3 regions of the Pseudomonas sp. CM25 genome follow, and region 1 is predicted to be linked to each of the others. Evidence: riboswitches for the same ligand, from Rfam matches in the RefSeq annotation. Region 1 holds a riboswitch; each other region holds the start of a gene.

The links. Region 1 has a riboswitch for cobalamin ahead of HP546_RS04520 (TonB-dependent siderophore receptor). Riboswitches for the same ligand answer to the same signal wherever they lie in the genome.
Region 2: linked by a shared signal. The riboswitch ahead of cobO (cob(I)yrinic acid a,c-diamide adenosyltransferase) and the one ahead of HP546_RS04520 (TonB-dependent siderophore receptor) in region 1 are both predicted to bind cobalamin.
Region 3: linked by a shared signal. The riboswitch ahead of HP546_RS13515 (CbtB-domain containing protein) and the one ahead of HP546_RS04520 (TonB-dependent siderophore receptor) in region 1 are both predicted to bind cobalamin.

The regions. Positions count from the first base shown of each region.
Region 1 is NZ_JABMCW010000023.1:16,695-21,409, reverse strand. Features, by position in the region: gene HP546_RS04525 (DUF1624 domain-containing protein) at 1-195, opposite strand, end outside; gene HP546_RS04520 (TonB-dependent siderophore receptor) at 374-2,500, opposite strand; cobalamin riboswitch at 2,609-2,817, opposite strand; gene HP546_RS04515 (outer membrane beta-barrel protein) at 2,980-3,726, shown strand; gene HP546_RS04510 (GNAT family N-acetyltransferase) at 3,760-4,329, opposite strand; gene HP546_RS04505 (carboxymuconolactone decarboxylase family protein) at 4,408-4,715, opposite strand, start outside.
Region 2 is NZ_JABMCW010000096.1:10,631-15,345, reverse strand. Features, by position in the region: gene HP546_RS12795 (hypothetical protein) at 1-1,107, shown strand, start outside; gene HP546_RS12790 (hypothetical protein) at 1,128-1,706, opposite strand; cobalamin riboswitch at 1,874-2,094, shown strand; gene cobO (cob(I)yrinic acid a,c-diamide adenosyltransferase) at 2,214-2,825, shown strand; gene HP546_RS12780 (cobyrinate a,c-diamide synthase) at 2,822-4,117, shown strand; gene bluB (5,6-dimethylbenzimidazole synthase) at 4,114-4,715, shown strand, end outside.
Region 3 is NZ_JABMCW010000105.1:11,727-16,441, forward strand. Features, by position in the region: gene HP546_RS13490 (response regulator transcription factor) at 1-119, opposite strand, end outside; gene HP546_RS13495 (DUF1272 domain-containing protein) at 338-580, opposite strand; gene cobM (precorrin-4 C(11)-methyltransferase) at 647-1,399, opposite strand; gene HP546_RS13505 (cobalamin biosynthesis protein) at 1,433-1,819, opposite strand; gene HP546_RS13510 (CbtA family protein) at 1,819-2,505, opposite strand; gene HP546_RS13515 (CbtB-domain containing protein) at 2,515-2,703, opposite strand; cobalamin riboswitch at 2,796-3,017, opposite strand; gene HP546_RS13520 (GNAT family N-acetyltransferase) at 3,099-3,578, opposite strand; gene HP546_RS13525 (LysE family translocator) at 3,710-4,330, shown strand; partial or broken gene HP546_RS13530 (alpha/beta hydrolase) at 4,351-4,715, shown strand, end outside.

The DNA.
Region 1 (4,715 bases):
GTGCGCCAGGGTGCGGCTGACGAATAGCGACGGTTCGGTGGTGTCGATGGCCATCGGGTCGCCGACCTGATGGTGCAGGAAGAAGGTTTCGCGGACATGGTCCAGGAGCATGAACAGGATCACCAGGCCGCGCAGGGCGTCGATGCTCTGCAGGCGCTGGGTAAGCAGGGTAGGGGTGGCGCTGGCGCTTGTCATGGGGGATCGCTGGCAAGAATGGATGTCAAATGGAATGTTATCTTATAACTTATTGGGGTTTGATGGGTAGGGGTTTTTGTGTTGCCTGGTGGTTGCCACCAGATATGCAGCGCCTGTCAGCCCTGATGCGATCCCTATGCCAGCCCTGCCCCAAACAAGCCGACCCAGGCAACCCAGTTCAAAACCTATAATCCACCGTCGCAAACCAGGCCCGTGGCATCCCCATCAACCACTGCTCACCACTGAACGCCGACACCACATACTCCCTGTCAAACACGTTGTTCACCTGCAAGCCCAAACGCACATCCGGCAACACCCGCCAGGCGATATTGGCATCGACCACGGTATACCCGGGGGCGCTCTGGGTATTGGCGGTGTCGGCATAACGCTCATCCACGTAGCGCGCACCCACGCCGGCCTCGACCTGCTGGCCAAAGCCTTTGCTCAACCACAGGTTGGCCGTGCGCCGGGGCACGTTTGCCGGCCGGTTGCCCGCGCGGTCCTGGGCTACACCACCCACCGTCTCGTCAAAGTCGTCATACCTGGCGCGCACCAGCGACGCGTTTACCGACACCTGCCACTGATGCGCCAGCGCCAGCTCCAGGGTCGCCTCCAGGCCATCCGAGGTCTGCTGGCCGGCCTGCTGCTTGTCGTGGGTGAGCGGGTCGTCCACCAGCAGCTTGTTCTTGACGATATGGTAGGCCGCCAATGTCCATTCGCCGCGCCCCTCCCAAAAGCGCTGCTTAAGGCCCACTTCGGTCTGCTTCGCTTCGGTCAGGTCGTAGTGCATCTGTGCCGGGCTCAGGCTGATGAGGTTGTCTACCCCGTCCTCGCTGGTGGAATACTGGCCGTACAACGACAGATCCTCCGTCAGCGCAAAAACCAGCCCGGCGCGCCAGTTGCCGCCTTGCAGGCTGCGGTCGCTGCGGCTGTCATTGCCCAGGTTGTCGCGGTCGATATGGTTCTGGTCACGGCGCACGCCGGTCACCAGCGACAGGCGATCGGTGAGTTGCAGGCGGTTTTCCGCAAACAGCGCGAAGGTGCCGGTGGTGGCGAGCGATTGCGGTCGCAGCGGCGAGGCGCTGTGGAAGTCGCCCGGTTGCGGCTGCCACGGGTCGATGTAGTCGCCGCCCACATCGTCGTACGGCGCATTGCTGTCGATGTTGAAACGGACCTTGTTGTACTCGGCACCCACCACCGTCTTGCTGGCCAGCCCGAACAGGCTGTGATCGAAGGCGAACGTCTGACGGTCGCCGAACTGCTCCTGGTTGTGCTTGATCTCCAGGTAGCTGCCGCGTAGCAGCTGCTGGCGCGCGGCGTCCCAGCTGTACGCCTCGGCATTGCGCCAGTGGCGGCGGCTTTTCATGTAGTACAGCTGGTTGCTGGCGCTGACCTGGTCGCTCAGCGTCCAGTCCGTGGTCAGGCGGGTCCACTCATCGACGTAGTGCTGCTTGTCGTTCTGCACGTTGTAGTTCTTGTAGCGCAGGCTGCTGCGGTAGTGGCCGTCGATCAGCGGCGTGCCGTAGTAATTGGCAGGCTTGGCATCGCCGCGCTCGTGGGCGAGGGTGAAGCTGAGGTCGTCAGTGGCGTCGAAGCGCAACGCGGCGCTGAGCGCCAGGCTGTGCGAGGGGGTGCGGTCAACCCAGCCATTGCCGGCTTGCTGGTTCAGCGTAAGCCGGTAGCTCAGGCGTTCGTCCAGGCTACCGCCACTGTCCAGCCCGAGCTGCTGGCGGTCCCATGAACCGTAACCCAGGCGCAGGTGATTGCGGATGTCGCCGCTGAAGGGCTTTTTCGGGATCACATTGACCACCGCACCGGTTGCACCCTCGCCATACAGCACCGACGCCGGGCCACGCAGCACGTCGATGCGCTCCACCATCCACGGGTCGACCGGGAATGTCTGGGTGCCCGCGCCGGCATACATGCGCGCGCCGTCGAACAGCGTCATCACCGAGCCGTGCCCGGTGAAGCCGCGAGCTGCAAGCCCCGTCCCGCCATCGCCTGGCGAGCCGATGTAGGTAATGCCCGGTGAACGGGTTACCGCATCCTGCACGCTGAGGTTGTTGCGCTGCTGGATCTGCTCGGCGCTGATGCTGCTGGTGCTGGCGGGTGTTTCCAGGGCACTGAGGCCCAGGCGCGACCCGGCCGTCGTCGGGGTGGCGAGGTCGAGGATGCGGTTGTCGAACGTGTCGGTGATGGCCGTTGACGGCAGGGCCAGAGGCTTTGGGTCGAAGTCATCGGCCTGGGCCGGCAGGGCGACGGCCAGGCAGGCCGCCAGGGGGTGAAGCTTGAAGATACGGGACATGTCGTTCCACTGCTGCAGGAATGAATGCATCCCGGTGGAAAACACGCAAAGGCTTGCCGTGCAGGCGAGCGCGCGCACGGATTCCGGCCTGCGCCCGCCCACCGCGGGTTGCCAAACAAGGCTTCAGGCCGGTCTCCGGGCTTGCGAGGGGCATGAAACCTTCACCTTCCCATGCCTGAGCACAGTGGTATCTCGAAGGGTTCGCTCGCTTACCGTTGCGGGGGCAGCGCCGGACTTGTCGTGGGCAACACGATGCACCGGCTTCCCGTTTCACCTTGCGCGCGGCGGCGCAGGGCACCTGAAACTGGCGCGCATATGACCACTGCACAGCACGGTCGTCAACCATCGGGCTGACAGGCAATCGCGTGATGAACGGCAAATTCCTGAATATTTGCTGAAGCTTTTTCGAACTATCGCGCCGCCGGGCGTTTCGGAATGTGGGCTAGCTACCCGTTTACATGTCATGGAGACATAGATGCATGCCTACTCATAACCTGCTCCGCCACACCTGCATCCTTGCCCTGATGGGCACCCCGTTGGCAGCCCATGCCGCACCCAGCACCGACCCTCTGTTCACCGTCGGCATTCTCGGCGCCTACGACGAATTCAAGTTTCAGGGCGGCAGTGAAACCCAGACCGAACACGTTGACGAAGGCGGCATCTTTGCCGGCTTTGGCAACAAGATGACCGCAGAGTCCGGTTTCATTTACCAGCTGGGTGCCGAAGGCAAGTATGCCGAGAAGCACGACAACAAACTCAAGGAGGGGCAGGCAGGGCTGGACCTGGGCTGGCGTGCGGCGGTGGATGCGCGCAACTTCGTCGATGTGATCGTGGGCGGCGGCTACATGTGGTCACGGTTTGAAACCGAGCACCGCAGGATCGAAAGCGAACTCACCTACAAGGCGCCGTTCGCCAAGGCGGCGTTGGGTTACAACCACCAGTTCGATGCGGCCACCTTGCGCGTGGAAGCCGGTGTACGGCGAACCCTCGATGGCCGGGTAAAACTGAAGGTGGAAGACTTTGGCAGTGACAGTGCGGACATGAAAGACCGCACCAACCCTTATGCCGAGGTGACCCTGCTGATGAACCAGCAAGGCAACCTGCCGATCCAGGCGGGCGTGTACTACACCCGCACCGAATACCGGCTCGACGACGAGACGCTGTTGGCCGACAACACCGAGCTCAAGCGCGACGAGTACGGCTTCAAGATAGGCCTGGCCTTCTGATCCGGCGGCCCTGCAAACGCACCTGCAGGGCCTTTACCGACCGCGCCGCCGCGACACGCGTGCTTCGATGTTCTTGCGCCCGATCAGCAGCGGCGGTTTCTCTGTCACCGGCTCATCGGCCAGCCACTTGTACATCACCAGGCAGTCCACCAGCCCCAGGCGGGCATGGCGATAGGCCTTGGGCAGCCGGCCAACCGTTTCGAAGCCCAGCTTGTGCCACAACGCCACCGCCACCTCGTTGCTGGCCACCACCGAGTTGAACTGCAGGGCCAGAAAGCCTTCCTGGCGTGCCAGCTTCTGCGAATGTTCGCACATCAGGCGTGCCACGCCCCGGCCGCGGGCGCTCTCGCAGACCATGTAGCCGCAATTGCCCACGTGCGCGCCAGGGCCGGCCGCGTTGGCCTTGAGGTAATACGAACCCAGCAGCTCGCCATCCTCCTCTGCCAGCAGCGTGTGTAATGGCAGCTCCAGCCACAATTGGCGGGCCTGTTCGGCGTTCAGGGCGGGGTCGAATGCGTAAGTTTCGCGGGCCTGGACGGTGGCCTGGAAGGTCGGCCAGAAACGTTCGAAGTCTTCCGGCGTCATGGGGCGAATGTGGATCATGCGGGTTCCTGCGCGGGCTGGGCCGCCCAGTCTGGGCGGCGCGGCGCCGTCGCGCAAGGGTGGCGGCGCCGTTTGTGCTCAGCCGTTGGCCTTGCCCACTGCATCCATGGCCCGCGCCGAGTAGACCAGTGCGGCCCCGGCGTTCATCGCCACGGCCACGCCGAGCGCCTCGGCAATTTCCTCGCGGCTGGCGCCATGCTTGACCGCCTGCTGCGAGTGCACGGCGATGCAGCCGTCACAGCGGGTGGTCACGGCCACGGCGAGGGAAATCAGCTCGCGGGTCTTGGCGTCGAGGTGGTTGGTCTTGGCCCCCGCACCACTGGCGGTCATGTAGCCGGCCACGGTGTCGGGGGAGAGTTGCTTGAGATCGCCGATGCCGGCCATCA
Region 2 (4,715 bases), on a different contig from region 1:
CTGGCGGGCAAGCCGCTTGGCGCCGACGAGCTCAAGGGCATCCGGCTTGGCGCCAATGGCGAATGCTGGATTGACCTGGGTGGCCTGCCGTACCGGGTGCGCTACAGCAGCGAGCTCGAGCACTGGCTGGTGGTTGACCCGGGCAACCCGTTCGCCTTCAGCCCCATACGCCCGGTGCGCCTGTCAGGTAGTGGCGAATGGGAGATGCTCGAACCGCCGCGGCTGACGGGTGGGGCCCCTGACGACGGCTTGGCAAGTGAGACATCGCCATTCTGGGACGAGTACATGCGCAGTAACCAGCAGCGTAGTGCTGCAATCTCCACTGAGGCGTTCTTGCGGCATCAGGCGCTGCTGGATTCAGCGGATATCGCCTTGGTGCCTGACGGGGGCGATCCGTTATCCGATTCCCAGGGATACGAATACGTCGAGTACGAGGGGCAGGCGCAATACACCTACCGGGAGGGCGCGGGCTACAACAACAGCCTGATCGAGGTCTACACGCATGATGATTCGATCAACAGTTTCCTGCGTGAGGGGCAGCGAACCAGCTCGTCGGTCCGCTACCTGAACAAGCTTGCAACCAGTATGGAGCGCCTGCCCCGGGATGCTGCAGTCCCCCTTTACCGCGGCGGGCACGGGGTACGAGGCACCAGTGGCGTGCATTTTTGCAGTGGGCGTTTCAAGGTAGGCGATACATTGGTCAACACCGATCTCTCATCCTTCACCGAAAACCCATACATGATGCGCAAGTTCGCCGCCGACCCGGATGACATGGCCAGTACGGGGGAACTCGGTGTGTTCGATGAAAGTTCAGTGGTGTTCGAACTACCTGCTGGCGCGTATTCGAGTGGCGTTCCGGTCACGGCGTTCTCTGCCTACAAGGAGGAAGCCGAAACCTTGTTCATGCCTGGCGCCTATTTCCAGATCGAGCATATAGGCCAGATCACCGGGGCGGACTACCGCTTTGTCAATGTCCGGTTGCGCCAGGTACCCAAGCCGGCTTCAGGTCCGGTGTATGACTTGCGCACTGGCGTGGTGTTTGCCAGGGATGCCTACCTCGAGCGCCTGGGTAGCCCGCAGTTGGTCGATCGTTTCTTCCCGGCCTGATCTTGTGGCCGTCCCGCTGCTCAGGCTTGTTTGAGCAGCAGCGCCACCCCCGGGAAGTACTGGCCTTGCTCGTTGTGCAGCTTGCGATAGGCATACGGGAAGTACCAGGCGATGGCGCAGGCGGTATGCGTTTTCAGGTCGTCGACCAGGTCCTGCAGTTCTTCGGGGCTGGCGTGCTGGCCTGCTTTCCAGGGGCTGATGAACAGCGCCGCCGCCTTCAACTGGCTCGGGTAGGCGACCTGTCGGGCGAGGGCGGCGGTCTGTTGCAGGGCGCCAGCCATGTCCAGCCGGCCGACCTTCGGCCAGCGCTGGCTTGTACTGAGGTACAGGGCCTCCTCGGCGCTGATGATCGACAGGTCGCAACGCCCTTCGTTTTCGCCTTCGTCGCGCTGCTTCTTGCCGGCGAACTGCTGCAATGCTGCCAGCTCGGCCTGCCAGGCGGCCGCTGCCAGCAGCCCGACGTTGGCAGCGGCGCCGTGCCAGTAAGGGGCTTCAGCATCGCCGGCAAACTGGTTGAAGCGGTCGATGCAGTCGACCCAGCGCTCCAGCACGGGGCTGAGAAACTCCAGGCGCGGGTTGTTGATGATCTGGCCTCGCATGCTGCGCTCTCCTGTTGCAGGTGTGTTCCCATTCACTCGGGGGTGATGGCTATGAGCCATCACTGGGTTGAGTGTGGCACACCTTGGGGATTTGGCCATTGCGCGGTGGCGTGCCTGTTCGACGGCAATGGTCCCGGTTCGATTGACGCTCAGGGTGCAACCCTCTAACCTTCGCGCGTGTTTCAGGTGCCCTGCCAGCCTCGACCTGGCAGGGTGAAACTGGGAAGCCGGTGGGCGCCAGCAGGGCGCGATTCCGGCGCTGCCCCCGCAACGGTAGGTGAGTCGCGGCCGCGCAGGGCCACTGGGTGCCAGCACCCGGGAAGGCGCGCAGGCCCGGGCCAAGGCCCGCTCACAAGCCCGGAGACCGGCCTGAAACTGCCAACGGCATCACGGAGGGTGATGCGCGGTGCACCGTGGCCTGCGGCCGCGGCCCCTGCGCGTTCTCCGTTTGCCTGCCTATTACCTGCCGTCGCGCGTTGCCGTGGCGCCAGCCAGCGGAGAACCCTGATGAGCGAACCCACCGAACGCGACGAACGCCACTTGGCGCGCATGCAGCGCAAGAAGGCGATCATCGACGAACGTATCGCCAATTCCCCCAACGAATGCGGCCTGTTGCTGGTGCTGACCGGCAATGGCAAGGGCAAGAGCAGCTCGGCCTTCGGTATGCTCGCGCGCGCCCTGGGCCATGGCATGCAGTGTGGCGTGGTGCAGTTCATCAAGGGCCGTAACAGCACCGGTGAGGAGCTGTTCTTCCGGCGTTTCCCCGAGCAGGTGCGCTACCACGTGATGGGCGAAGGCTTTACCTGGGAGACCCAGGACCGCCAGCGTGATATCGCCGCCGCCGAAGCGGCCTGGGCCGTTTCGCGCCAGTTGCTGCAGGACCCGAGCGTGCAGTTCGTGGTACTGGATGAGCTGAACATCGCCCTCAAGCATGGCTATCTCGACCTTGACCAGGTGCTTTCCGACATCCAGGCCCGTCCGCCCATGCAGCATGTGATCGTCACCGGCCGTGCGGCCAAGCCCGAGATGATCGAGCTGGCGGACACGGTGACCGAAATGGGCATGCTCAAGCACGCCTTTCAGGCCGGGATCCGCGCACAAAAGGGCGTAGAACTGTGAACCAGCCCCGTCATTGCCCCGCCGTGTTGATCGCGGCACCGGCCTCGGGCCAGGGCAAGACCACCGTTACTGCTGCGTTGGCCCGCTTGCACCGTAACCACGGGCGCAAGGTGCGGGTGTTCAAATGCGGGCCAGATTTTCTCGATCCGATGATTCTGGAACGTGCCAGCGGTGCGCCGGTTTATCAACTGGATTTGTGGATGATCGGTGCCGAGGAAAGCCGCCGCCTGTTGTGGCAAGCCGCAGGTGACGCCGACCTGATCCTGATCGAAGGGGTAATGGGGCTGTTCGACGGCACGCCGTCCAGCGCCGACCTGGCGCGCCACTTTGGCGTGCCGGTGCTGGCGGTGATCGATGGCACGGCCATGGCTCAGACCTTCGGCGCATTGGCCCTGGGCCTGGCACGTTACCAGGCCGACCTGCCATTCGCCGGCGTGCTGGCCAACCGTGTCGGCAGCCTGCGCCACGCGCAACTGCTGGAGGGCAGCCTGACCGAAGGCTTGCGCTGGTACGGTGGCTTGTCGCGCGAGCGTGGCATCGAACTGCCCAGCCGTCACCTGGGCCTGGTCCAGGCCAGCGAGCTGAACGACCTCGACGCACGCCTGGACGCCGCCGCCGAGGCGCTGGGCGCCAGTTGCGATGCTGCCTTGCCGCCGCCAGTGGCCTTTGCCGCGCCCGAGCCACAAGCCAGTGCTGCCTTGCTGGCCGGCGTGCGTATTGGTGTCGCACGGGACGAAGCCTTTGCCTTCACCTATGGCGCCAACCTCGAACTGCTGCGCAACCAGGGTGCACACCTGGAATTTTTCTCGCCGCTGCATGACCGCGAATTGCCTGCGGTCGACAGCCTCTACCTGCCGGGCGGCTACCCTGAACTGCACCACCACGCCCTGGCTGCCAACGCGCCGATGTGCGAGGCGATCCGTGCCCATCACGCCCAGGGAAAACCGCTGCTGGCAGAGTGCGGCGGCATGCTGTACCTGCTTGATGCCCTGACCGATGTGGCCGGCGAACGTGCCGAACTGCTCGGCCTGCTGCCCGGCGAGGCAACCATGCAGAAGCGCCTGGCAGCGCTGGCCCTGCAGGCAGTGGCGCTGCCGGAAGGCACCCTGCGTGGCCACACCTATCACCACTCGCTGACCAGCACCACGCAGGAACCGATCGCTCGCGGCCTGAGCCCCAACGGCGGGCGGGGCAATGAAGCGGTGTATCGCCTGGGGCGGCTGACGGCTTCCTACGTGCACTTCTACTTCCCCTCCAACCCGGACGCGGCGGCGGCGCTGTTGCGACCATGAGCCAGCACGCCTTCAGCGACGCCGAGCGCGCCGCCATTTACCGGGCCATCGGCGAGCGCCGCGACATGCGCCATTTCGCCGCTGGCGAGGTAGCGCCGCAACTGCTTGGCCGCCTGCTGGCTGCCGCGCACCAGGCACCCAGTGTCGGGCTGATGCAGCCCTGGCGCTTCATCCGCATTACCCAGCGTGACCTGCGTACACGTATCCAGGCACTGGTGGAGGCGGAGCGAGTGCGTACCGCCGAGGCGCTGGGCGAGCGCTCCGATGCCTTCATGAAACTGAAGGTGGAGGGCATCAACGACTGTGCCGAGCTACTGGTGGCGGCCTTGATGGACAACCGTGAGTCGCACATATTCGGCCGCCGCACCCTGCCGGAAATGGACCTCGCCTCGCTGGCCTGCGCCATCCAGAACCTCTGGCTGGCCGCCCGGGGCGAAGGCCTGGGCATGGGCTGGGTGTCGCTGTTCGACCCGCAGGCGCTGGCGGCCTTGCTGGGCATGCCGGCCGGGGCCAAACCGGTGGCGGTGCTGTGCCTGGGGCCGGTCACCGAATTCTACCCGGCGCCGATGCTGGTGCAGGAAGGCTGGGCCGAAGACCG
Region 3 (4,715 bases), on a different contig from region 1:
TGCGCCACGATCCGGCCGTCGCCCACTTCGCCGACAACATGGAAGCGCTCGCGCTCGAGGATAGTGCGCAAAGCGACCCGGACGATCGGGTGGTCATCGACGATCAGCACGGTTGTCATGAGAAAACTCCTGTCAGGATGTGGTCCGCCTTCCTGGATCACTCAGGAATACGTCTGCAAGCGGGTTAATCGGAAGCGCTGCAAGATACGACCAATCCTGAAGTTTGGTAATGCCGAGTATAGAAGTGTTGATAATCCTCGGGTGCCTTGTTGAAAATTCCTACAAATAATGGAAAGACATCACCGCTAACAAGGCGGAGTGTCGATTTTCTGGTCGGTCAATTGCAGGCGAGGTGTGTTTTATTCACGCGCAAGGGCGAGGCGGGGTTGTTGGCCAAGGCCTGGCCGACCCGCGTCGGACGGGTCACCAGCTGGCCTTTGCAGTTCGGGCAATAGCCCTGCAAGCGGGTTTCGACGCAGGTGCGGCAGAAGGTGCATTCAAAGGAACAGATCAGCGCGTCAGGGCTGTCGCCAGGCAGGTCGATATCGCAGCATTCGCAGTTGGGGCGTAGATCCAGCATGAGCTTGACTCCGGTTCGCAAGCGGGAACCCGGAGTCTGCTACGCCTGTGGTGAGCCTGGCAATGCTCAGTCGCCAGGGCGATACAAGTGGGCGTGCCCTGCGCGGTACAAGGCCGAATCGGCGAACGGAGTGTTGCCCAGCACATGCCCCACCAGAATCAGTGCGGTGCGGCGGAAGTCCTTGGCGGCGACACGTTCGGCGATGTCGCCAAGGCTGCCACGAACCCAGTCCTGGTCTGGCCATGTGGCGCGGTGCACGACCGCCACCGGGCAGTCTGCGCCATAGTGTGGCAGCAGTTCGTCGACGATCCGCGAGAGGTGCTTGACCCCCAGGTGAATCGCAAGCGTGCTGCCATGGCGCGCCAGGTCCGCCAGCTGCTCGCCGGGTGGCATCGGCGAGCTGTCGCCATAGCGGGTCAGGATCACCGTCTGTGCCACCTGCGGCAGGGTCAGCTCGCAGCCGAGCAGGGCGGCGCTGGCGGCCGTTGCGGTGACACCGGGGATGATCTGGTAATCGATACCCAGCGCCTGCAGGTGGCGGATCTGCTCGCCGATGGCGCCGTACAGGCTGGGGTCGCCGCTATGCACGCGGGCGATGTCCTGGCCTTGCTGGTGCGCCGTGCGCATGGCGGCGATGATCTGCTCCAGGTGCAGCTCGGCACTGTTGATCACGGTTTCGGCCCGGTGGCCTTCGAGCACGGCAGCAGGCACCAGCGAGCCGGCGTAGATGATCACCGGGCACTGACGAATCAGCCGTTGCCCCTTGACCGTGATCAGTTCCGGGTCGCCGGGGCCGGCGCCGATGAAGTAGACCGTCATGGAAAGTCCTTGCAAGAAATGAGGGTGCAGCGTTCAGCAGGCCAGCGCGAGGGTTGCCGGGCCCATCACCTGGCGTGTGAGCAGCAACCGCGCGGTGCCGAGCCGCTGGCTGGCCAGGGCCAACGCCGCGCTCTCGGCCACCCCCCAGCAACCCGTGTGGGCATGGGCCACAGCAGAACGGTGGCTGAGCAGGGGGGAGTAGGGTTGCAGTTGCGCGCCATGGTACAGCACCAAAGGCAAACCGAGGTGTTCGGCCAGTTGCTGCAACCCCGGTTCGTTGGCCTTCAGGCTGATGCTGGCGATACCGTGCAGGTCGGCCAGCGCCAGGCCCTGATTATCCAGGGCCTGGCGCAGAAGGCTGAGCAGCGTATCCACCGGGCAGCCCCGGCGGCAGCCAAAACCGGCGTAAAAAACCGGCATCAGGCCTGGCTTGAGCGGCGGAACAGCCAGGCGCTTAGCAGGCCCAGGGCCAGCCAGAAGGCGGCGTTGGTCAGCCAGGAGGCCAGCTTGAACTGGGCTTGCAGTGCTTCGGGAGCCAGGCTTTCGTGCACCTCCGGTTGCGGCGCGCCAATCACATGCGGCACCACCAGCAGCACGGCGCCCAGCGCTTTCAGCAGCCCGTGGCGGGCAAACGCCAGCAAGGCCAGGCCCAGGGCGGTGGCGCTGGCGGTGCCAATCCACCAGGCCTGACGTTGCCCAAGGTCGGCCGCAGCCGTACCTGGCAGTTCTGGGGGCAGGCCCAGGGTTGGCGCGAGGCAGAACACGGCGAAGCCCGCCAGCCCCCACAAAGCCCCCGTGCTGGCGCGCTTCGGAGCGCGCAGGCTGTAGAGCGCGGCCAGGATCAGGGCGAAGCCGACCGCCACCACCAGGTTGCCACCGGTCGTAGACAGCACGCGCTGCCAGCCGTCTTCCGGCGACCAGGCTTCGGCGCTGTGCTCATGGGCAGCGACTTCGCTGCCATGTTCGTGGTGTGCGGCCGGGGCCGAAGACTCGTAGGTTTCCGCCTGAAGAATCAACGGGGCCACCCAGAAGCTTTGCAACAAGGTCAGCAACAAGGCCGCAAGCAGCCCGCTGAAGCCCGCCGTACGGGCAATGCGCGTGATCATCGGGCGTACTCAGTGGCAGGGGAAGGCGGCGCTGTGGCGGGTATCGTGGGCAGCGTTGTGCACGGCCTCGATGTGCGAAAAACCGGCGAAGTAGACCAGGCACAGGCCCAGCAGGCTGGCGCCGACGGCGATGACGACGCGTTGGCTTAGCGTGGTGGGGGTGGCAAGGCTGTGTGGCTTGGCGCTGGTGACGGGCATGACGCGTTCCTCTGCTTTTTTGTGGGCAACGGACAAGCGCGGCAGCCCCGAGCGTGATTGCCCAGGGAATGCGACAGCGCCCGCCCACCGCGGGGTGTTCATGAACGCCAGGCCGGTCTCCGGGCTTGCGAGGAAGAGCAGGGCTCCTGAAAAGCGTCACCTTCCCATGCCGAACTACGGGCACAGTGGTACAGACGCTTCGCTCGCTTACCGTTGCGGGGGCAGCACCGGGCTTGTCCGACCCTGCTGAAGGGCCGCGACGCACCGGTTTCCCGTTTCACCCCAGAAGGGGCACCTGAACGCAGGCATAAGGAGAGCATGGGGCGGGCGTGGCGTCAATTGCGGGATATGAGCTGGGCCCTGATGCCCCCCCTAACAGCGCCTCTCCCGCCCCATCAACCGCGAGCAAACGCCGCCAGCTTCTCCCCGTCCAGGCGATAGCGCACCCACTCGTCCTGCGCCTCGGCCCCCAGCTTCTGGTAAAAGCCGATCGCCGGCTCGTTCCAGTCCAGCACGCTCCACTCCAGCCGCCCGCAGTTGTTCGCTACCGCTTCGCGCGCAATGTGCTGCAGCACTTGCCGCCCCGCGCCATCGCCGCGCTGCTCGGGCGTGATATACAAGTCTTCCAGGTAGATGCCGTTGCGCCCGAGCCAGGTCGAGTAGCTGTAGAAATACACGGCGAAGCCGATTGCCTGGCCATCGCGTTCGCACATCAGGCCATGCACCGTGCTGCCCTCGTCGAACAGGCTGTGCTCGATGTCGGCGACGCTGGCGATCACTTCGTGACGGGCACGCTCATACTCGGCCAGTTCGGTAATGAAGGCCAGAATCTGTTGCGCATCGGTGCGAACGGCAGGGCGAATGGTAACGCTCATGTTGACGGCTTCCTTGATTCGGGTAGCAATACAGTGAGGTGTATCTACATAATTTAATGAAACTGTACTGGTCGCAGGGGAGGGCGACTCCGTTAGTGTGACAGCACCTATAAAGAAAGTGGACCGCCCCTATGCTCGCCTCTGCCGACCTGCTGACCGCCTTCGTGCTGTTTGCCTTCGTGTCCTCCATCACGCCCGGCCCCAACAACACCATGTTGCTGGCCTCTGGGGTGAACTTCGGCGTGCGCCGCTCGATTCCTCACGCTGTGGGCATCAGCGTCGGTTTCATGGTCATGGTGCTGGCCGTTGGTCTGGGCCTGGGCGAGGTGTTCAAGGCGTGGCCGCCGCTGTACACAGTGCTGCGCTACACCGGGGCGGCCTACCTGCTGTACCTGGCCTGGAAAATCGCCACTTCCGGGCCAGTCGGTACGGCTTCGTCCGGTGCTCGCAAACCCATGGGCTTCTGGGGCGCAGCGGCGTTCCAGTGGGTCAATCCAAAGGCCTGGGTGATGGCGGTGGGGGCGATTACAACCTATACACCGGCGCAAGGCTATGTGACCAACGTGATCGTCATCGCCGCCTTGTTCGCCCTGGTCAACCTGCCCAGCGTGGGCGTGTGGGTGATGTTTGGCAGCGCGCTGCGCAACCTGCTGCAGAACCCGCGTTGGCTGATGCTGTTCAATGTCCTGATGGCCCTGTTGCTGGTGATTTCACTGTACCCGCTTCTGTTTGTAGAATCGGCGTTTTCCTAGCCCGCGAGTTGCCCAAGCCCATGCAGTTGATCCCCTGGTCCCACGAATGTGCCGAAGGCTTCACCCTGCGTGGCTGGCGCACCGCGGCCAGCGGCAAGCCGCTGCTGCATTTCTTGCACGGTAACGGCTTCTGCTGCCTGGCCTATCAGCCTTTGCTGATGCGCCTGGGCGAGCATTTCGACCTGTGGCTGTGCGATGTCCAGGGGCACGGTGACAGTGACCATGGCGGGGCGTTTCGCGGCTGGAACCGTACCGCCGCGTTGGCCGTGGAGGCATTTCAGGCCGGGCGTGGCGAGTACGGCGAAGTGCCGCGCTTTGCCGTCGGGCACAGCTTTGGCGGCGTGCTCACCGGGCTGATGCTGGCCAGTGAGCCGCAGCTGTTTGC